2 regions of the Bradyrhizobium sp. CCGB20 genome follow, and region 2 is predicted to be linked to the other one. Evidence: predicted binding sites of a transcription regulator. Region 2 holds the regulator's gene; the other holds the start of a gene.
What was found. Region 2 encodes HrcA, which represses chaperone genes, less so after heat shock. Its sites were predicted from a motif close to GTTAGCACTCNCNNNNNGNGAGTGCTAAC; they were not measured.

Region 1 (11,323 bases), 8.2 Mb from region 2:
GGCGACTTCCGCCTGCTGTCGCCGCGCGCGGTCGCAGCCCTCAGGCAGCTGCCGGAGCGCAACCGCTTCTTCAAGGGCCTCGCGAGCTGGATCGGCTTCCGCCAGATCCGCGTCGACTACGAACCCGCGCCGCGCACCCACGGCGTGACGACCTTCAGTGCCGCGCGTCTGCTCGGCCTGTCGATCGAAGGGGTGACCTCGTTCTCGGTCGCGCCGCTGCGCTTCGCCAGCCTGCTCGGCGTGATCCTCGCCGGCGGCGCCTTCCTGTTCGGCCTCTCGATCCTCTGGGAGGTCTGGACCACCGGCAAGCAGGTGCCCGGCTATCCCTCGCTCGTGATCGGCCTGATGACCATCGGCGGCGTGCAGCTCATCATGATCGGCATCGTCGGCGAATATATCGGCAAGATCCTGTCCGAGCTGAAGGCGCGCCCGATCTATTTCGTCGCCGAGCACAGCGAGAAGCATTTCGAGACCGACAAGGCCCAGGCCGCTTCAAGCCAGGACGCCTCGAAGAGGACGGCCGCCGAATGAGCGCGGCCGCGGGCCTGCGGCGGATCTGGCTCTGCGCCGACGACTACGGCATCAGCCCGGGCGTCAACCGCGCCATCCGCGACCTGATCGCGCGCGGCCGTCTCAATGCCACCTCGGTGATGATGGTGGGACCCGCGATCGAGCGCAGCGAGATCGAGGCGCTCCAGACGGCGGCGAAAGCCAGCCCGCGCTGCGCCATCGGCTTGCACGTGACATTGTCGGCGCCGTTCCGGCCGCTCACCATGCATTTCCGACCGCTCGACGGCGACATGTTCATGCCGTTCCCGAAACTGCTGCGCGCGGGCCTTGCGCGCCGGCTCGACCGCGAATTCTTTCGCAACGAGGTCAAGGCGCAGCTGGCGGCATTCGCGGAAGCGTTCGGGCGCGTGCCTGACTTCGTCGACGGCCACCAGCATGTGCAGCTCTATCCGCAGGTGCGCGACGGCTTTGTCGACGCGGTCGCCGAAGTCGCACCAAAAGCCTGGGTGCGCCAGGGCGGCCGCGACCTGCCGCTCCTGCAGCGGCTGGCCTCACCAAAAGCGATGGTGCTCGATATCCTCAGCGCACAGTTCCGCCGCCGCGCCGGCACGGCCGGCCTCAGCTTCAACCCCGGCTTCGCCGGCGCCTATGATTTTACGCGCGAGGCCGATTTCGGCGCGTTGATGCGGCAATTCCTGGAGGGCCTTCCCGATGGCGGCCTCGTGATGTGCCACCCCGGCTTCGTCGACGACATCCTGTCCGGCCTCGATCCGATGACCGACGTCCGCGAACGCGAGCACGCTTATCTGGCGGGCGATGCGTTTGCGCGCCTGCTGGCGGACAGCGGCGTCACGCTGGGGTGAAACCGGCGGAAAGCCGGCCCGGGAGGCAGCTTGTCGCATACCGAAATTTAATCCGGCCGCCACTGTTGGGGCCACAATGGAACCCTACATCCCGCTTGCGCTTGTTTTCGCGCGAGGGAGATTGACCATGACGCCGCAGGAACGCCAGCTCGTTGACGAGCTTTTCGACCGGCTTTCGAAACTGGAAAATGCACCGCGCGATCCCGACGCGATTGCCGCGATCTCCGATGGCCTGCGCAAGGCCCCCGGCGCAGTCTACGCGCTGGTGCAGACCACGCTGCTGCAGGACGAAGCGCTGAAGCGCGCCCATAACCGCATCCAGGAGCTGGAAGCGGCGCAAGCCCCCGAGCAGGCGCAGTCCGGCGGCTTCCTCGACACCATGCGCGATTCGCTGTTCGGCGGAGGCCCGTCGCGCGGCTCGGTTCCGAACGTGCCGCCGCGCGATGCGCGGCCGGTCTGGAACACCGGTCAGGCGATGCAGCAGACGCAACCGGGCTACCCGCCTTACGGACAGGCTTACGGCCAAGGTCAGGGCCAGGCCCCGGGCTATGGCGCCCCGCCGGTCGGCGGTGGCGGCGGCTCGTTCCTCGGCACGGCGGCGGCCGCCGCAGCCGGCGTCGTCGGCGGCTCGCTGCTGCTCTCCAGCATTCGCGGCATGATGGGCGGATCGCACCAGCAGGCCTTTGGCGACACCAACTCCCTGGGCGGCGATCGCAGCCCCTGGGGCGGTAGCGATCAGTCCGGCGGCTCGCTGGCGCGCGATGCCGGCCTCAACGACATCGGCTCGAGCCGCGACCGCGGCGACAGTTCACGCCAGGGCTTCGCCGACCAGGCGTCGAACGATCGGGACAACAACGACCAGAACTACGACGACAACAACGACGACGGCCATATGGACATGGCCGACGACAGCGATTTCGACGACGGAGACGACGGCGGCAGCGATTACGCGTGAGGCTGCCCGATAACGCCGCAAGCAAAAACGGCCGCCCCGAGGGCGGCCGTTTTCATTTTGAAACCCCAGAGCCTCACATCACCACGACCTTGGTGCCGACATTGACGCGGCCGTAGAGGTCGATGACGTCCTCGTTGCGCATGCGGATGCAGCCGGAGGAGACGTTGGTGCCGATGGTCCAGGGCTCGTTGGAGCCGTGGATGCGGTAGAGCGTCGAGCCCAGATACATCGCGCGCGCGCCGAGCGGATTTTCCGGGCCGCCTTCCATGTGCCGGGGCAGATCGGGCCGGCGCGCGATCATTTCCGCCGGCGGCGTCCAGTCCGGCCATTCGCGCTTGGCCGTGATCGACTTCACGCCGGACCAGGTGAAGCCGGGACGGCCGACGCCGATGCCGTAGCGCATCGCACGTCCGTTGCCCTCGACGAGATAGAGAAACTTGTTCGGGGTATCGACGACGATGGTCCCGGCAGTTTCCTTGCCGCTATAGTCAACAGACTGTTTCTCGAACCTCGGATCGAATGGACGCTGACGCGGGTCGACCGCTTCCTGCTGAACCGCGCCTTGCTGATATCCGCCTTGCATCTGCGGCTCGCCCATCGGCGGCAGGCGGCGCGGATCGTAATAGCCCGGCTGCTGCTGATAGACCGGCTGCTGCGGCGCGTAGGCCGGACCGCGACCGGGGCCGTCGCCGAACAGGAACTCGATGAAGCCGCCGCCCATGTTCGCGTTGGAGGCGACGCGCACCGGCGCCGTCGGCACCTGCGGCTGGTAAAGCACCGCTGGCGGATCGTTCGGCACGCTATTGTCGAAGGCGCTGGCGCTGCTCGCGCCGGCAATGAAGGTGCAAGCGCTGCCGAGCAGCGCGACAGACATTTTCTTGAACATCGACGTACTCTGTACTGTTTCGTCTAGATCACATGCGTCGTGGCGCGTTGATGGCTACGACCGCGACGTGGTCAATAAAGAGCAAAAGCCGTTTTGTTTGGTAAACGGAAACAGCGTTTGGATTCACCACGTCGTCAGCAGCGGGGCAATTTGGCGATCAGCGTTTATTTTCGATGAACGCCTCGCACCCATGGTTAATCGCTCGTTTTCACGCCGTCGCGCGCGGCCGCAGAACAGTTCCGGCTGTGAACTTCGTGTTAAATCGCTTCTGCCTACAAAGACGCGTGAATGAGGTGGGGGGAGTATCCTGATGGCTGTTCACCGCAAGCGTTTTCGTGTCGAGGATATCGCCGGTGGCGAGATGCCGATTCTTGATTTAACTGAAGAGGCAGGCCCGATGCATAGCGAGATCATGGCGGAGCTGCGTGCGATCCGCGCACAGATGGCGAAGGGCACTGCGCCCTTGTCCGGCAGCGCAGCCATGGCGGCGATCGACGCCTCCACTGCCCACGAGCTCTCCGAAGCTCGCACCATGCTCGACACCTACCGGGCGCAGATCGAGCAGTGCGAGAAGCTGAAGGTCGAGCTCGACCTCATCCACGACGCCATCGATCGCACCAAGCGCGAGATCGCGACGCTGCACGGCAAGAGCTTCGACGGCGGCGAGATGGCCAAGGTCAATGGCGAGCTCGGCGCGGTCGTCGGCGGCACCGAGCAGGCGACCCAGCAGATACTCGAAGCCGCCGAGTCGATCGACCAGGCGGCCAGCGCGATGTCCAAGGTGCAATCGGCCGACCAGCAGAAGCGACTGGCCGACGACATCCAGGAACGCGTCATCTCGATCTTCGAAGCCTGCAACTTCCAGGACCTGACTGGCCAGCGCATCAGCAAGGTCATGACCACGATGAAGTTCATCGAGCAGCATATCAATGCGATGATGGAGATCTGGGGCGGCGTCGACGCGATCAAGGCCCATGTGCCCGCGCCGGCCGACACCCGCAGCGAGGACGAGAAGCTGCTCAACGGCCCCAAGCTCGCCGGCGACGTCGGCCACGCCTCGCAGGACGACATCGACGCGCTGTTCGACTAAGCGAACGCGGGCATACGGAAAAACAAAACGCCGGCGAAAGCCGGCGTTTTTTGTTGTCTTGCTGAATGTGTCTCACGTCATTCCGGGGCGGTCCGCAGGACCGAACCCGGAATCTCGAGGTTCCGGTTTCACGCTTCGCGTGCCCCGGAACGACAGCAGGACATCACGCCCTCGGCGCGCAGCGGACGTAGACCATGTTGCCGTAGCGGGTGGCGGCGTCCTTGTCGATGAAGCGGGTGATCAGGACGCGGCCGTCGAAGGAGACGATCTCGCGGTCCTGCTCGCCGGGGGTGGGACCCGCCGGCCCGATATAGTTCTTGCCGCTGGGCGAGCCCTTCAGCCGCAGCTCCTGCGGCGTCGCCTGGTCGGCCAGATGCATGATCACGCCGCCGGAGGAACCGGCGGTGATCACGTAGGGGTTCTTGCATTGCGCCCTTGCCGCAGCTTCCGTGCGGGCGCGGTCGGCCGGGTTCTGGAACGAGGCGAGGCCCCAGCGGCCGACGATCTCGTCGGCGCGGATGGTCGCCGGCATTTCCGGACCGGTGCCGGGCTCGGCCTCGGGCGGCGGCGAAGACGACGAGAAGGACGGCAGGCTCATCCCGCCGCCGCAGGCGCCAAGCAGCAGCGCCAGGCAGGAGGCGGCCGCCAGATTGGCAACCGTGCGTGCGTGAGCTGAACTGATCATGACATTCCCCCGAGCAAACCGTCCCCCAAACGAGACCCCGACCGTATCCCTCCTGCAGCCAAGCGCAAAACCGCTGTCGGAGCAATGACGTCCTTTATACGCCAGCGCGACCAATAAGTTTCTGTAGACACAATCCTATATCCGCCTCACCAATCGCTTAACCACCATTGCTTGACAGGATCGCGGCCAAGCCATATTTCCGGGCGCACTATTAGCACTCGGAAAGCCCGATTGCTAAGCGCGCCGTTCGATCCTCGGCAAGAGGGTGGACGAAGCGCCGCCCCACCCACTTCCACTACCTCCGAAGCGAGCCTCCAAAGGGAAACGTCATGGCTAAATCCAAATTTCGTCCGCTGCATGACCGTGTCGTGGTCAAACGTATCGACGCCGAGGAAAAGACCAAGGGCGGCATCATCATTCCGGACACCGCCAAGGAAAAGCCGTCCCAGGGCGAGGTCGTCGCCGTCGGCCCCGGCGGCCGTGACGAGGCCGGCAAGCTGATCCCGATCGACCTCAAGATCGGCGACCGCGTGCTGTTCGGCAAGTGGTCGGGCACCGAGGTCAAGATCGACAACGAAGACCTCCTGATCATGAAGGAGTCGGACATCATGGGCGTAATGGCCTAAGGCCATCCGCCTGAACAGCCGCTGAATGTCATGCCCGGATCGCGCGATCCGGGCATTCCATCATTCCGCCGGGTTCGATTGCGGACCCCCGACATGATGCGACAGACGAGCGGCAGACACATCACGAAACACGAGGGATTGAAGAAATGGCTGCCAAAGACGTCAAGTTTTCCGGAGACGCGCGCGATCGCATGCTGCGCGGTGTCGACATTCTCGCCAACGCCGTCAAGGTGACGCTCGGTCCGAAGGGCCGCAACGTCGTCATCGAGAAGAGCTTCGGTGCGCCCCGCATCACCAAGGACGGCGTCACCGTCGCCAAGGAGATCGAGCTCGAGGACAAGTTCGAGAACATGGGCGCCCAGATGCTGCGTGAGGTCGCCTCCAAGACCAACGACCTCGCCGGCGACGGCACCACCACCGCGACCGTGCTGGCCCAGGCCATCGTGCGCGAAGGCGCCAAGGCGGTCGCCGCCGGCATGAACCCGATGGACCTCAAGCGCGGCATCGACAGCGCGGTTGCGGCCGTCATCAAGGACATCGAGAAGCGCGCCAAGCCGGTCGCTGCCTCCTCCGAGGTCGCCCAGGTCGGCACCATCTCGGCCAACGGCGATGCCGCCATCGGCAAGATGATCGCCCAGGCGATGCAGAAGGTCGGCAACGAGGGCGTCATCACCGTCGAGGAGAACAAGTCGCTCGACACCGAGGTCGACATCGTCGAGGGCATGAAGTTCGACCGCGGCTATCTGTCGCCCTACTTCGTCACCAACGCCGAGAAGATGACCGCCGAGCTCGAGGACGCCTACATCCTCCTGCACGAGAAGAAGCTGTCGGGCCTGCAGGCCATGCTGCCGGTGCTGGAAGCCGTGGTGCAGTCGGGCAAGCCGCTCGTCATCGTCGCCGAGGACGTCGAGGGCGAGGCGCTGGCCACCCTGGTCGTCAACCGCCTCCGTGGCGGCCTGAAGGTCGCCGCCGTCAAGGCGCCGGGCTTCGGCGACCGCCGCAAGGCCATGCTGGAGGACCTCGCGATCCTCACCGGCGGCCAGCTCATCTCCGAAGACCTCGGCATGAAGCTCGAGAACGTCACGGTGAAGATGCTCGGTCGCGCCGGCAAGGTCGTGATCGACAAGGAGAACACCACGATCGTCAAGGGCGCCGGCAAGAAGCCGGAGATCGAGGCCCGCGTCGGCCAGATCAAAGCCCAGATCGAGGAGACCACCTCGGACTACGACCGTGAGAAGCTCCAGGAGCGTCTCGCCAAGCTCGCGGGCGGCGTCGCGGTGATCCGCGTCGGCGGCGCGACCGAGATCGAGGTCAAGGAGAAGAAGGACCGCGTCGAGGACGCGCTCAACGCCACCCGCGCCGCGGTGCAGGAAGGCATCGTCCCCGGCGGCGGCGTCGCGCTGCTGCGCGCCAAGAAGGCGGTGGGCCGCCTTACCAACGCCAATGCCGACGTCCAGGCCGGCATCAACATCGTGCTGAAGGCGCTGGAAGCCCCGATCCGCCAGATCTCCGAGAACGCGGGTGTGGAAGGCTCGATCGTCGTCGGCAAGATCCTGGAGAACAAGTCCGAGACCTTCGGCTTCGACGCCCAGAACGAGGACTATGTCGACATGGTCGAGAAGGGCATCATCGATCCCGCCAAGGTGGTGCGCACCGCGCTCCAGGACGCCTCCTCCGTCGCCGGCCTGCTGGTGACCACGGAGGCCATGGTCGCCGAATTGCCGAAGAAGGAAGCTCCGCCCGCCATGCCGGCCGGCGGCGGCATGGGCGGCTTCTAAGCCTGCCGTTCCGTTACAGTGTTGCGAAGGCCGCCTCCGGGCGGCCTTCTTTTTTGCCGACCCTGCCCCTCCGCTTTCCGATTCAACCGGCGGCCAAAACCCACTACGGTGGCGCGCCGATTCTGTTTCCGCGAGGATTTCGTCGATGCGCGCGCTTCTGGTTTGCCCGACAGTTGCTTTGGCCGCCCTGCTTGCAGTTTCGCCGCATTCCGCATCGGCCCAGATGAAGCTGTCGCCGAAGGCCACCACGCCGGGCGGAACCGAGATCCGCTATTTCACCTCGATCGACGGGCTGATGGACGGCAATGCTGACGTGATCCTGAAGGAGACGCGGCAGGGCAAGACGGTGACGGCGGCCGTGCTCGATGTCTGCTATCCGGTCGCGAAGAATTCCGACCGCAAGGACCGCTTTGTCGTCAATCTCCAGGTCGCGGGCCAGAACCTGACCGGCACGACGCAGAGCCTCGGCGAAAAGGCGCCCGTCACCGTCAAGCTGCTGCGCAAACAGGCCGGCGACACGTTCGAATTCCGCGGCCAGATCGCGATCGGCCAGACCGTGACCGAGGTCACCTCGCCCGACAATTCCGATCTCAGCGAGAAGGAATTTCAGGACAACCAGACCTCGGACGACGGCATCACACCGCAGCCGAAGGATTTCACCGACGTCTCGCCGGAAGCGATCGCGGTCAAGGTCAAGCTGGATGCGGCGACCGAGTTCCTGAAGAGCCTGAAGGGCCAGGAGGTCGAGGTGACGCTGGCGAGCCTGTCGGTCGGCTGCGATGCGCTGCGCGCCGGCGAGCAGACCATCAACATGTCGGTCGATCCGGAACGCGCCGGCGCCCTGCTCGCAAAGTTCAAGGCAATGCCGGGCGTCACCGCGGCAGGCTGGACCGCTGGCATGACCGAGATGGACCGCACCATCCGCTTTGCGGCCGCCGACTGGCGCGACGGCGACAAGATCAACCGCGACAAGGTTTCGACCGCCGTCTCCAACGTGCTGAGCAGGACGCTCGCGGCAAAGCCGGTGTCGCACAGCTTCAACCCGGCCACCGGCAAGCTCAAGCTGGTCTTCAAGCGGCCGAACCAGGATTTTCCGGCGCTCGAGCTCACTGACACGATCGAGGTTGCGGGGCTGATCTCGCCGGACAAGCCCGGCACGACCGACAAGCTCATGCTGTGGATCGGAAGCCCCTCGACCACCACCGCAGATGAGAGCAGCGGCGCCAAGCTCAATCTCTCGGATGACGCTTCGGCCGACGAGGAAGGCGATCAGCCCGACGACAATGGTTCGATCGAGGCGCTCACCAAAGAACTCAAGGGCCAGCGCTGGGACGCCGACAAGTCGGTGTGGAAGTAGGCCCAGTTGCCGCAGTCATTCGCCTGATTGTTAAGATTCGATTCAGTTTAAACGGCCATCATCGGGTGGTCGAACGTGGGTCGCATCATGCAAGACCACGAGCCGAGTACCCTTGGAAACATCCGGTCCGGGAATGTGGTTGGCGGCCAGCTGCCAACGCATCCGGCCAGCCCATGGGATATCCTAGGCCACCATCGCGAAGAAGTGCTGGTGCTCCGAGACCCGTATGGCTTTCGAGCGCGCACCGCTCTGCTGTTTACAATCGCACTTGCGGCAAGCTTTGGGTTGGGGTGGGCCGGGGGACTGAATTGGCCCGCGTTCGCAAACATGCTCGGCGTCAGCCCAATTACCCAGAAAGCGGCGCCCTCACCGCGAGCTTCTGAAACAAGATCCGGAGGCAAGATTGAAGGCGCTCGAAAGATGGTATCCGCCTCCGAGCAAACAACCGCACCCGCTTTTGTAGGAAGCATTCCCAGGACCGCAACGTCGGGCGCACGCCCGTTGACGGCTTCGCAAGTCACTACAAGCCCATCCGGGCCAGCAATAGCAATGAGGCAGCCTTTGGCGCCGGCACCTGAAACGAGGCCTACAACCATACCCGGGTGGACGGTTGTCGACGTTCGGGACGGAACAGCTGTTCTCGAAGGTCCTGACGGCATTCGGATGGCCGCGCGCGGCGACATTATTCCCGGACTCGGGCGAATAGACTCTATCGTGCGCTGGGGCAGTCGTTGGATCGTCGCCACCGCCAACGGATTGATTGCGACGCCGTAACCGTCAAAGAACGGGGGCCAACTGGGCTGCGCTTGGCGAGGAGCAGGCCACGGTCCGAGCGACACGATTACAGCGTCACTCCGCGAACATGCGACTCTGCGATATCAACCAACTGCTCAATCGAGCTGGTGGCGCTGTCCAGAATGAGACGCCCCCGATCCCAAGGCTCGTAAACTCTATTCACGACACCGCCCCAAGTGGGCAAGTCATGCCCATAGATATCCGGCAAGCGGCCTTTTCCGCGGCCAGCGCGTTCGCAATCACATAACCCATCTCGCCACCGGCCTGGCCCGCCGCGTACAAACTCTGCTCGATCGCGTCGATGCGGAGATAGGTCGCTCACAGTCGTCGTGTGAGCTCCCGTGAGATGGTGGTCTTTCCGGTCCCGGGGAGGCCGCCGAACACAACCAGCAGGGGCTGTCGAGACGCTGCCATGGCTCAAGTCCAATGGCTATGAGGTGCCGGCTGTCGAGAAGCTTAATTCCCGGTCGTGCGGAAGCGTAGCGACTTGGGGCCGACGAGCGTCAGCACGTCACCCTGACGCTTCCAGGTCTCGACACTGCTCAGCGCTGCGACGAGTTCGTCGTCGGCCTGCGCCCTGGCCGGCGGGCAGGAGCGATCCTGGATCTGGCCGGGGACGAAGATCACGGTGTTGCCGGCGACCGAGAACTGGCCCTTGCCGCCCTTGCACCAGAGCTCCAGCACCACTTCGCCATTGTCGCCGATCTCGATGTTCGGAATCCGCTTCGAACCCGGTTGCGGCAGCGCCTCCAGCGTCATCTCGGTGCCGAACGGAAAGCCATCCTCGGCACGCGCGAGCGTGGACACCGCAAGCATTGCAACCGCTACACACACCATCTGCCTGAGCGAAACCATGAGACCTCTCGACCGACCTGATCTGCGGCACCTTCTATAAGACGGCGGCGCCGTTGAGAAGGTTCGCGCACGCTGGATACAAAAATCCCCGCAAGGCGGCGAAGCCCTGCGGGGATCTGCGTTGAAGCGAGGCGTTGCCTGTTACTTCAGGACCAGCGCCGTGAACGGCCAGACATAGGCCTGCAACGTCACGAGCACACCGACGAGGCAGGCGAGCACGATCGAATGCCAGAACACGAAGCGCAGGATGGTGCCCTCGTGGCCGTACCAGTTGGTGGCTGTGGAGGCGACCACGATCGACTGCGCGTCGATCATCTTGCCCATGACGCCGCCGGACGAGTTCGCCGCCGCCATCAGCACCGGCGACAGGCCGAGCTGCTCGGAGGTGATCTTCTGCAGGTTTCCGAACAGCACGTTGGAGGCGGTGTCCGATCCCGTCAAAGCCACGCCCAACCAGCCAAGCAGCGTGCCGAAGAAGGGATAGAGCACGCCGGTCGCAGCGAAGGCGAGGCCGAGCGTCGCGTCGACGCCGGACAGCCGCGTCAACGTACCGATCGCGAGCATCGCCGAGATCGTGATCAGCGAGATCGCGCACAGCCGGATGGTGCGGCCGTACTCGGTCAGGAGCCGGCCGGGACCGACGCCCATCAGGAAGCCGGAGATGATCGCGGCGATCAGCATGCCCGTGCCGGTGAACGAGAGATAGGTGAAGCCGAACACCGCGCTCTCTTTCGTCGGCGCCGGCGCGACCGGCGGCATCTTGTTGATCATCTGATGCAGCTCGGGGACGGGATAGTTCCAGACGAAGATCGAGTTCGCCCAGGTCTTGAAGGCGCCGTTGCCCCAGATCAGCATCACGATGCAGACGATGATCCACGGCAGCAGCGCGCTGAACATCTCGCTCTGCGTCAGCGGCGTCTTGT
Region 2 (11,323 bases):
CGTTGCGATCTCGCGGGCGAAGGCGGAGGCAAAGCGCGCCTCGTCGATCGCGGCGTGGCGGACATGGCTGTTGAAGTCGCAATAGGGGCACTTCGACAGGCAGAACGGCCAGTGCACGTAGACGCCAAAGGCTTCCTTAGCGCGGCTCAAGGCAGATCTCCGCCAGTTTCACGAAGGCGCGGGCGCGGTGCGACAGGGCGAGGCCGAGCGGCGGCAGGCCGTGCTTCTCGATGCTGGTCATCTCGCCGAAGGTGCGGTTGTGACCGTCGGGCAGGAACATCGGATCATAACCGAAGCCGGCGGTGCCGCGCGGCGGCCAGACCAAAGTGCCGTCGACGCGTGCCTCGACCTCCTCGAGATGATCGTCGGGCCAGGCGACGCAGAGCGCGGAGACGAAATGCGCGGTGCGCTTCTCCGGCGCGGTCGCGCCGCGCTCCTGCAACAGACGCTCGATCTGCGCCATTGCCGCGGCAAAATCCTTGTTCGGACCGGCCCAGCGCGCGCTGTAGATGCCGGGCGCGCCGTCGAGCGCGTCGACCACGATGCCGGAATCATCGGCGAAAGACGGGAGCCTGGTCGCCTGCGCCGCCGCGATCGCCTTGATCGCGGCGTTGCTGCGGAAATCGTTGCCGGTCTCTTCGGGCTCGGGGAGGCCGAGCTCACCGGCCGACACCGCCTCGATGCCGTAGGGCGCGAGCAGCTCCTTCATCTCGGCGAGCTTGCCGGGATTGTGGGTCGCGATGACGAGCTTTCCGGTGATTCGGCGGTGCATGGGCCTATTGACTACGCGACAGCCAGTTTCTGCAAGTCCACGAGACGCGCGACGCCCTTGCGCGCCAGCGCCATCAGCGCCAGGAACTCGTCCTGCGTGAACGGCTCGCGTTCCGCGGTGCCCTGCACCTCAATGATGCGGCCATCGCCCGTCATGACGAAATTGGCGTCGGTCTGGGCTTCCGAATCCTCGGCGTAGTCGAGGTCGAGCACGGGCGTGCCGTTGTAGATGCCGCAGGAGATCGCGGCGACGTTGTCGCGCATCACGTTGGCCTTGATCATGTTGCGCGCCTTCATCCAGTTGATGCAATCGGCGAGCGCGACCCAGGCGCCGGTGATCGAAGCGGTACGCGTGCCGCCGTCGGCCTGGAGCACGTCGCAATCGACCGTGATCTGGCGCTCACCGAGCGCTTCGAGATCGACGATGGTGCGAAGCGAGCGGCCGATCAGGCGCTGGATCTCGACGGTGCGGCCGCTTTGCTTGCCGGCGGAGGCCTCGCGGCGGGTGCGTTCGGAGGTCGCGCGCGGCAGCATGCCGTATTCGGCGGTGACCCAGCCGCGGCCCTGGCCCTTCAGCCACGGCGGCAGGCGGTCTTCCAGCGTGGCGGTGACCAGCACATGGGTGTCGCCGAACTTCACGAGGCAGGAGCCTTCCGCATATTTGACCACGCCGCGCTCCAGCGTCACGGGGCGCAATTCGTCGGGCGCACGGCGGCTTGGCCGCATGGGAAATCCTCCAAAACTCTCGGAAAAGGGCTGTTCGCGGTGCTTGTAGGTGGGGTGAGTCGGGAGGACAAGGCTTTTTCGCCCCCGGTTTTCCACCCCGCAAACGCCACGCTTGTCAGAACGGCCCGGGATGGACAAATTATGAGCGTCTGACAGGAGTTACCGTCTGTGGCCCATCACGATCCGATCCATCTGATCGCGCCGCGCGCAGGCCTCGCCCAGCTCAACGAGCGTTCCCGCGACATCTTTCGTCAAATTGTCGAAAGCTATCTCGCGACCGGCGAGCCGGTCGGCTCGCGCAACATCGCGCGCCTGATCGCCATGCCGCTGTCGCCGGCCTCGGTCCGCAATGTGATGGCCGATCTGGAACAGCTCGGCCTGATCTATGCCCCGCACACCTCCGCAGGCCGGCTGCCGACGGAACTCGGCCTGCGCTTCTTCGTCGATGCCCTGATGCAGGTCGGCGACCTCAACGAGGCCGAGCGGCAGTCGATCCAGAGCCAGCTTGCCACCGTCGGCCACGCGCAATCGGTCGAGGCGGCGCTGGATCAGGCGTTGACGCGGCTGTCGGGGCTCACCCGCGCAGCAGCGGTCGTGCTGACGCCGAAATCCAATGCGCGGCTGAAGCACATCGAATTCGTCCGCCTGGAACCGGAAAAGGCGCTGGTGATCCTGGTCGGCGAGGACGGCCAGGTCGAAAACCGCGTGCTGGCGCTGCCGCCCGGGGTTCCCTCCTCCGCGCTCACCGAAGCCGGTAATTTCCTCAATGCGCGGATCCGCGGCCGCACGCTGGCCGAGGCGCGGCTCGAGCTCGAAACCGCGCTCGGCGAAGCCCGTGCCGAGCTCGACCAGCTGACGCAGAAGGTGATTTCGGCCGGTATCGCGAGCTGGTCCGGCGGCGAGAACGAAGACCGCCAGCTCATCGTTCGCGGCCACGCCAATCTGCTCGAGGATCTGCACGCGCTGGAGGATCTGGAACGGGTTCGCCTGCTGTTCGACGATCTCGAGACCAAGCGCGGCGTCATCGACCTTCTGGGACGCGCCGAGACCGCCGAGGGCGTGCGGATCTTCATCGGCAGCGAGAACAAGCTGTTTTCGCTGTCCGGCTCCTCCACGATCATCTCACCCTATCGGGATGCCGCCGGCCATATCGTTGGCGTTTTGGGCGTGATCGGGCCGACCCGGCTGAATTATGCCCGCGTGATCCCGACCGTGGACTACGCCGCCCGCATCGTCAGCCGCCTTTTGGGGGGCTGACCGGCGTTTCCTCCGATCACGGGCGCTTGATTTTCGCAAGCTTAGGCACGATATCCGGGCCAACAATCCCTTGAGATGAGTTTGAGAAGAGAGCCGATGACCGATCGAGACCGGCAGCCCGACGACACGACCCCGCCGACCGGGGAGCCCGTGGTGTCAAAGCCCTACATCATGCCCGACGATCCCGAGCCGGGCTCGGTCGAGCTGTTGCAGAAGGAAGCCGCCGAGGCGCGCGACCGCATGCTGCGGACGCTGGCCGAAATGGAGAATCTGCGCAAGCGCACCGCCAAGGAGGTCGCCGACTCCAAGCTCTACGGCGTCACCGGCTTTGCCCGCGACGTGCTCGACATCGCCGACAACCTCCAGCGCGCGCTCGATGCCGTTCCGGCCGAAGCCCGTGCCGCGGCCGATCCCGGCCTGACTTCGCTGATCGAGGGCGTGGAGCTCACCGAGCGCTCGCTGCTCAACGCGCTGGAAAAGCACGGCGTGAAGAAGTTCGATCCGCAGGGCCAGAAGTTCGACCCGAACTTCCAGCAGGCGATGTACGAGGTGCCGGATGCGTCGGTGCCTGCGGGCACCGTCGTGCAGGTCATGCAGGCCGGCTACACCATCGGCGAGCGCGTGCTGCGCCCGGCCCTGGTCGGTGTCGCCAAGGGTGGCGCGAAGGCCGCGGCCGCCGCCAACAGCAACGAGTCGAACTGATCCTCATGGTGAGGAGGCGCGTCAGCGCCGTCTCGAACCATGCAGGCCCGGCTGTACCAGCTCGGCCTTCATCCTTCGAGACGCGCGCGAAGAAGCGCGCTCCTCAGGATGAGGATTTGGCAGAGGTGTGCGCCGTCTACGCGCTCACCGCGATGTCACCCGACTGAATCCGCTTCACGCCGGCCTTGGCCATATCGGCCCAGGCCTTCGCCAGTGAGCCCTGTGTGTCGATGCCGCGGCAGGCGTCCTCCACCACATAGACCTCGAAGCCCGCCTTGCGTGCGTCGAGCGCGGTCCAGGCGACGCAGAAATCCGTTGCCAATCCCGCAACGAAGACGCGCTTGATCTTGCGGCCCTTCAGGTAACCGGCGAGGCCCGTCGAAGTCTTGCCGTCGGCTTCGAGGAAGGCCGAATAGCTGTCGACGTCCTTGTGAAAGCCCTTGCGGATGATGAGCTCGGCATGCGGGATCGCAAGGTCCTTCGACAGCGCGGCGCCGTCGGTGCCCTGCACGCAATGGTCGGGCCACAGCACCTGCTTGCCGTAAGGCAGATCGACGGTCTCGAACGGCTTCTTGCCGGAATGCACCGAAGCAAACGAGACGTGACCCGGCGTGTGCCAGTCCTGCGTCATCACCACGTTCGCGAACGCTTTCGAGATCTTGTTGATGACGGGCACCACCTGCTCGCCTTCCTTCACGGCCAGGCTGCCGCCGGGCAGGAAGCAGTTCTGCACGTCGATCACGAGCAGCGCGGATGCATCGTCCGGCTTGATCGATGCGGCTGCAAAGAGCGCGGTTGGAGCGAGGGTTGCGAGCGCCGTCGTCCCAAGCGCCGTCAAAATCTGTCGCCGATCCAGCATCGTTCGCCTCCCCTTGTGAGCCAATGGAGACGAAGCCTAGTTCCGCGCGCGAGCGAACAGAAGCCCGAAAATGCAGCCAGGTTTGGTGAGTGCTTGGGCTCTCTTGGTCGTCCCAGCTTCGCCGGGACGACGCCGACTATGCCTACCCCTTCGGCTGGATGCCGTCGCGCACGGCGCGGAAGCGGGTGAAGGCGGCCGACCACTGGTCGCGCGGGGCGCTGGCGATGATGCGCAGCGAGGTGCCGCCGCTCGAGAAGCGGATCCACTGCACCACGGTCACCGGGGTCTTGTCCTTGCCGCTGACGCCGTCGATCCGGGTCTCGAAGCCCTGCTGGCCGTTGATGCGGATCGGCTCCGACATGGTGACGCGGGACTCGCGCACGCCGGGGATCTGCAGCGCGGCCTCCTGGGCGAAGCGGGCGCGGTCGTCGGCCTGCTGCGGGGTGGCGCCGATCAGGCCGAGGATCATGAACGGCTTCGATTCATAGCCCGAGCTCTCGTTGCCGTCGGCCAGGATGATGCTGGCGCCCGGCGCCAGGGTGCGGATGTCCTTGAAGTCGGCGAGATCGGTGATCTTGAACGGCATCAGTCCGATCTGCTCTTCGGCCGAGACCTGCTTGCGGGTGGTGGCGCTGGCAAACATCTGCCGCACCGCCTCGTCGGTGTAGATCCTGGTCGCGTTCTCCGGGATCTGCACGGCGACATAGCCGGAGAAGCCGGCGCCCGGCACGATCATCGAATAGCGCTTCACCGGGGTATCGCCGGCCTTGCCGCTTTCCGTGGTGTAATAGGCCAGACCCGCGGGGGTCTCGATCTTGTCCTGCTTGACGCCGGCGGTGCCGGCGGGATTGGAATTGAAGGCGCTCACGACCTCGCCATAGGCCGCCGGCGGCAGCTCGGTGATCAGCACCTTGACGCTGCCGTCCTCGCTCTCGAAGCCCGGAAAGGTCTTGGCCGTGCTCAGCCCGACCAGCGGCACCATGCCGAGGCGCAAGCCGGGCGGGAAAACGGCGTCGGCGGCAAGCGCCGGAAACGCTGTTGCGGCGAGGAGGGCGAGCGCGGCGAGGGGGCGGATCAGCTTCATGGGCACTCTGATTGGTTCACATTGAGGCCGTTCGATGGTCGGCCATCGGGCCGCTTTGTCGCGCGAAGCCGCCCCAAAGGCGGCTATCCGGCCGCCCGCCTTTTAGCGGGTTTGGCCTTCCGGCAACAGGGCGGGACGGACCGCCGTGGCGGGGCCGGCGACAACCGAACCTGTTAATAATTCCTCACCCGCAAGGGCGGTTGAGCCCGGATATGATCTTCCAAAACCCAATGTTTTCACGGCCGAAACTTGCGTTCGGTCCTTGCAGCCCCCTCCCCCCCTCCTATATGACCCCCAATCATCGCAATATCGCGGATGTTTGATCTTAGGGGGTTTGGATCGGGTGCCTTCTGGGCCCAACCAACCTGCCGCAAAAACAAGGATATCAGGACCATGGGAAAGGTCATTGGGATCGACCTCGGCACCACGAATTCGTGCGTCGCCGTGATGGATGGCAAGAACGCCAAAGTCATCGAGAATTCCGAAGGCATGCGCACGACGCCTTCGATCGTCGCCGTGACGGACGACGGTGAGCGCCTCGTCGGCCAGCCGGCCAAGCGCCAGGCCGTCACCAATCCCGAGCGCACCTTCTTCGCAGTGAAGCGCCTCATCGGCCGCCGCTACGACGACCCGATGGTCGAGAAGGACAAGAAGCTCGTTCCGTACAAGATCGTGAAGGCTTCCAACGGCGACGCCTGGGTCGAGGCCGACGGCCAGACCTACTCGCCCTCGCAGGTGTCTGCGTTCATCTTGCAGAAGATGAAGGAGACCGCGGAAGCCCATCTCGGCCAGAAGGTCGACCAGGCCGTCATCACCGTTCCCGCCTACTTCAACGACGCCCAGCGCCAGGCGACCAAGGACGCCGGCAAGATCGCGGGCCTTGAAGTGCTGCGCATCATCAACGAGCCGACCGCGGCCGCGCTCGCCTATGGTCTGGACAAGACCAAGACCGGCACGATCGCCGTGTACGATCTCGGCGGCGGCACGTTCGATATCTCCATTCTCGAAATCGGCGACGGCGTGTTCGAGGTGAAGTCGACCAACGGCGACACCTTCCTCGGCGGCGAAGACTTCGACATGCGCCTCGTGGGTTATCTGGCCGACGAGTTCCAGAAGGAGCAGGGCATCAACCTGCGCAACGACAAGCTCGCGTTGCAGCGCCTGAAGGAAGCCGCTGAAAAGGCCAAGATCGAGCTGTCGTCGACGACGCAGACCGAAATCAACTTGCCCTTCATCACCGCGGACCAGACCGGCCCGAAGCATCTGACGATGAAGCTCACCCGCGCCAAGTTCGAGGCGCTGGTCGACGACCTCGTCCAGAAGACCGTCGAGCCCTGCCGCAAGGCGCTGAAGGATGCCGGCGTCACCGCCGGCGAGATCGGCGAAGTCGTTCTGGTCGGCGGCATGTCGCGCATGCCGAAGGTCCAGGAAGTCGTGAAGCAGCTGTTCGGCAAGGAGCCGCACAAGGGCGTCAACCCGGACGAAGTCGTGGCGATCGGTGCCGCGATCCAGGCCGGCGTGCTCCAGGGCGACGTCAAGGACGTGCTGCTGCTCGACGTGACCCCGCTGTCGCTGGGCATCGAGACGCTGGGCGGCGTGTTCACCCGCATCATCGACCGCAACACCACGATCCCGACCAAGAAGAGCCAGGTGTTCTCGACCGCCGAGGACAACCAGAACGCGGTCACCATCCGCGTCTTCCAGGGCGAGCGTGAGATGGCGGCCGACAACAAGATGCTCGGCCAGTTCGACCTGATGGGCATTCCGCCGGCCCCGCGTGGCATGCCGCAGATCGAGGTGACCTTCGACATCGACGCCAACGGCATCGTCAACGTCTCGGCCAAGGACAAGGCCACGGCCAAGGAGCAGCAGATCCGCATCCAGGCCTCCGGCGGCCTGTCGGAAGCCGACATCGAGAAGATGGTCAAGGACGCCGAGGCCAATGCCGAGGCGGACAAGAAGCGCCGCGAGGCCGTCACCGCCAAGAACGAGGCGGATGGCCTGGTGCACTCCACCGAGAAGGCCCTGGCCGAGCACGGTTCGAAGGTCGCCGAGACCGAGCGCCGCGCCATCGAGGATGCCGTCAGCGACCTCAAGGAAGCGCTGAAGGGCGACGATGCCGAGGCGATCAAGGCCAAGACCCAGACGCTGGCGCAGGCTTCCATGAAGCTCGGCGAGGCCATGTACAAGCAGCAGGCCGAAGCCGACGCCAAGAAGGACGCGGCCAAGGACGACGTCGTCGACGCGGAGTTCACCGAAGTCGACGACGACAAGAACAACAAGAAGTCCGCCTGAACCCCAAGAGGGTGATGATGCGGACGGCTTGGACCCCACACGCTCAGTCAGCCTCCCCCTTCAAGGGGGAGGCCTTCGTGTCGGGCTCGACGGGCAAGGCGCCCGTTACGATCGATCAATTCCCTATGGTTATGCTCAACGCCGCTTCGCTGCCCTCTGCCGCAGGGCAGAAGGCTGCTTATATCGTCGCGTGGCGACGTTGTTTCGCCCCGACTTGAATCGCGATTGGATAGACCGAGCCCGCCATGTCCACCAAGCGCTGCTATTACGAAACCCTGGAAGTCGAACGCTCTGCCGACGATTCCGTGCTGAAATCGTCCTTCCGCAAGCTTGCGATGAAATTCCACCCGGACCGCAATCCCGGCGACGACACCAGCGAAGTCAAGTTCAAGGAAATCAACGAGGCCTACGAGGTCCTCAAGGACAAGGACAAGCGCGCGGCCTATGACCGTTTCGGCCATGCGGCCTTCGAGCAGGGTGGCCCCGGCGGCGGCGCCGGGTTCGGCGCGGGCTTCGCCTCCTCCTTCTCCGACATCTTCGAAGACCTGTTCGGCATGGCCGGACAGCGCGGCCGCGGCGGCCGCGAGCGCGGCGCCGACCTGCGCTACAACATGGAAATCACGCTCGAGGAGGCCTTTGGCGGCAAGACCGCGCAGATCGAGATTCCGGTCTCGGTCACCTGCGAGGCCTGCTCGGGCATCGGCGCCAAGGCCGGCACCAAGCCGAAGACCTGCTCGACCTGCGGCGGCGCCGGCCGCATGCGGCAGTCACAGGGCTTCTTCACGCTGGAGCGCACCTGCCCGGGCTGTCAGGGCCGCGGCCAGACGATCGAGGATGCCTGCCCGTCCTGCTCCGGACAGGGCCGGGTCACCCGCGAGCGGAATCTGTCGGTCAACATTCCCCCGGGCGTCGAGGACGGCACAAGGATCAGGCTCGCCGGCGAAGGCGAGGCCGGGGTCCGCGGCGGCCCGCCCGGCGACCTCTACATTTTCCTGTCGCTGGCCCAGCACCAGCTCTTCCAGCGCGACGGCGCCGATCTGCATTGCCGGGTGCCGATCTCGATGGTGACGGCCGCCCTCGGCGGCGAATTCGAGGTGCCAACCATCGACAGCGGCAAAACCAAGGTGAAGGTGCCGGCCGGAACCCAGTCGGGTCGCCGTTTCCGCATTGCAGCAAAAGGCATGCCGGTGCTGCGCTCGCGCCAGATGGGCGACATGTATGTCCAGGTCGCGGTCGAGACCCCGCAGAATCTCACCAAGAAACAGCAGGAATTGCTGGCCGAGTTCGAGAAGCTCTCCTCGGGCAATACCCAGCCGGAGTCCGTCGGCTTCTTCGCCAAGGTCAAGGATCTGTTCAGTAATCGGGCGAGCTGACTCGTCTTGACCGTATCGTCTTCGGCCTATACCTGTTTATGACCATTTTCTGACACGCCGCGGTCTCGCGGTCCCGCGGTCCAGTCCGGTCCTGACATGCCATTGCCATCGTCCGCGCGTGCGTTGAAGAAGCCTCGTCTCGATGACGAGGTGCGTTTTCTCCGATCATGGATCGAAAAGCCCCTGCACATGGGCGCGGTGATGCCGTCGGGCAAGCTGCTGGCCCGGACCATGGCGCATTACGTCGATATCGACTCGGACGCACCTGTGGTCGAGCTCGGTCCCGGCACCGGCGCCATCACCTCGGCCCTGGTCGAGCGCGGCGTCGACCAGAAGCGCCTCGTCCTCGTCGAATATAATCCCGGCTTCTGCGCGCTGCTGCGCGATCGCTATCCGCAGGCCAAGGTGGTGCAGGGCGATGCCTATCGCCTGCGCGACACGCTCTGGAACGTGTTGAGCGCGCCCGCTTCCGCGGTCGTCTCCGGCCTGCCGCTCGTGACAAAACCGATGCTGACGCGGTTGCGGCTGATCCGCGACGCCTTCACGGCGCTGGCGCCGGGCGCGCCCTTCGTCCAGTTCACCTATGCGGTGGTCCCGCCGATCCCGAAATCGCTGCCCGGCGTGTCCACAGAGGCTTCGGAACGGATCTGGATGAACCTTCCGCCGGCCCGCGTCTGGGTGTATCGCAAGGACTAATTCCGTCGGCATCGTTCTTTGCGCGGCGGGCTCGTTTCGCCGAACGCATGGAAGCGGATGTCCGCACCCAAAATCCTGGTCATTCCCGGCTCGCTGCGCACCGGCTCGCACAATGCGAAGCTGGCGGCGGTCGCCGCCCATGAATTCGCCCTGGCCGGCGTCGACGTCACCCGTGTCTCGCTCGCCGATTTTCCGTTGCCGATCTATGACGGCGATCTCCAGGCCAAATCAGGCGTGCCGAAGCACGCGATCAATCTCAAGCGCATGATCGGCACGCATCACGGCGTGCTGTTCGTCTCGCCCGAATACAACGCCTCGGTGCCGCCGCTGCTGAAGAACGCGATCGACTGGGTCAGCCGCGTGCAGGATCCGCACGAGGCGCGCGGCGATGTTTTCCGCGGCCGTGCCTTCGCGCTCGCCGGCGCGTCGCAGAGCCGGCTCGGTGCGGCCCGTGCACTGCAGGCGTTGCGGCTGATCCTGACATCCTGCCACGCCAATGTGATTGCCAGCCAGCTCACGCTCGCCTTTGCCGACCAGGCCTATGACGATATGGACAAGCTCAAGAACGAAGGCGACATCGCCGCGTTGAAGGAGCTGGTGCGGCAGTTGATCGACATTTCCCAACGCATGATGTGAGGTGACATGACGCCAGCCGAGATCGCCCCGAAGGACCGCCTGATCGTTGCGCTCGATCTGCCCAGCGTCGATGCCGCGGAGGCGATGATCGCAAGGCTCGGCGACAGCGTCACCTTCTACAAGATCGGCTATCAGCTCGCTTATGCCGGCGGCCTGCCGCTGATCGGCAAGCTCGCCGACAAGGGCAAGAAGGTGTTTGCCGACCTCAAGATGCACGACATCGGCAACACGGTGACGCGCGGCGTCGAGAGTGTCGCCAGGCTGGGCGCGACGTTCCTCACCGTGCACGCCTATCCGCAGACCATGAAGGGCGCCGTCGAAGGCCGCGGCGGCGCGAGCCTGAAGATCCTCGCCGTCACCGTGCTGACGTCCTACAACGACGACGATCTGCACGCGGCCGGCTATCGCCTGAGCGTCTCCGAGCTCGTCGAAGCGCGCGCGCAGCAGGCGCAGGTGCTCGGCGTCGACGGGCTGGTGTCATCGCCCGAAGAGGTCGGCGCCTTGCGCAAGATCGTCGGTCACCAGATGAGCCTCGTTACTCCCGGCATCCGGCCGGCGGGCGCGGCGAGCGGCGATCAGAAACGCATCATGACGCCGGGCCGTGCGATCACTGCCGGCGCCGATTATCTCGTCGTCGGGCGGCCGGTAGTGGAAGCTGCCGATCCGAAGGCTGTCGCCGAGGCCATCCAGGTCGAGATCGCGCAAGCGCTCGGCTGAACAACAAACCAGGAGAAGAAGAATGGCAGCAAAGGGCTATTGGATCGGACGCGTCGACGTGTCCAATGACGAGGGCTACAAGCCCTATGCGGTCGCCAATCTCGCGATCTTCAAGAAATTCGGCGCCCGCTACGTCGTTCGCGGCGGCCGCTTCACCACCGTCGAAGGTCAGAGCCGCACGCGCAACGTCGTGATCGAATTTCCCGA

Region 1: a site for HrcA is predicted at 5,200-5,228, ahead of groES (co-chaperone GroES). Genes of this name have one in related genera too.

The regions. Positions count from the first base shown of each region.
Region 1 is NZ_JANADN010000001.1:8,367,051-8,378,373, forward strand. It holds gene NLM15_RS39415 (glycosyltransferase family 2 protein) at 1-531, shown strand, start outside; gene NLM15_RS39420 (ChbG/HpnK family deacetylase) at 528-1,373, shown strand; gene NLM15_RS39425 (DUF2076 domain-containing protein) at 1,501-2,328, shown strand; gene NLM15_RS39430 (L,D-transpeptidase) at 2,402-3,214, opposite strand; gene NLM15_RS39435 (protein phosphatase CheZ) at 3,525-4,304, shown strand; gene NLM15_RS39440 (hypothetical protein) at 4,468-4,989, opposite strand; gene groES (co-chaperone GroES) at 5,319-5,615, shown strand; gene groL (chaperonin GroEL) at 5,762-7,393, shown strand; gene NLM15_RS39455 (hypothetical protein) at 7,539-8,750, shown strand; gene NLM15_RS39465 (META domain-containing protein) at 10,002-10,400, opposite strand; gene NLM15_RS39470 (L-lactate permease) at 10,542-11,323, opposite strand, start outside.
Region 2 is NZ_JANADN010000001.1:213,944-225,266, reverse strand. It holds gene hemW (radical SAM family heme chaperone HemW) at 1-150, opposite strand, end outside; gene rdgB (RdgB/HAM1 family non-canonical purine NTP pyrophosphatase) at 137-772, opposite strand; gene rph (ribonuclease PH) at 784-1,497, opposite strand; gene hrcA (heat-inducible transcriptional repressor HrcA) at 1,666-2,754, shown strand; gene grpE (nucleotide exchange factor GrpE) at 2,851-3,456, shown strand; gene pncA (bifunctional nicotinamidase/pyrazinamidase) at 3,593-4,315, opposite strand; gene NLM15_RS00955 (hypothetical protein) at 4,458-5,399, opposite strand; gene dnaK (molecular chaperone DnaK) at 5,793-7,694, shown strand; gene dnaJ (molecular chaperone DnaJ) at 7,940-9,067, shown strand; gene NLM15_RS00940 (class I SAM-dependent methyltransferase) at 9,164-9,763, shown strand; gene NLM15_RS00935 (NADPH-dependent FMN reductase) at 9,821-10,399, shown strand; gene pyrF (orotidine-5'-phosphate decarboxylase) at 10,406-11,116, shown strand; gene NLM15_RS00925 (DUF1330 domain-containing protein) at 11,139-11,323, shown strand, end outside.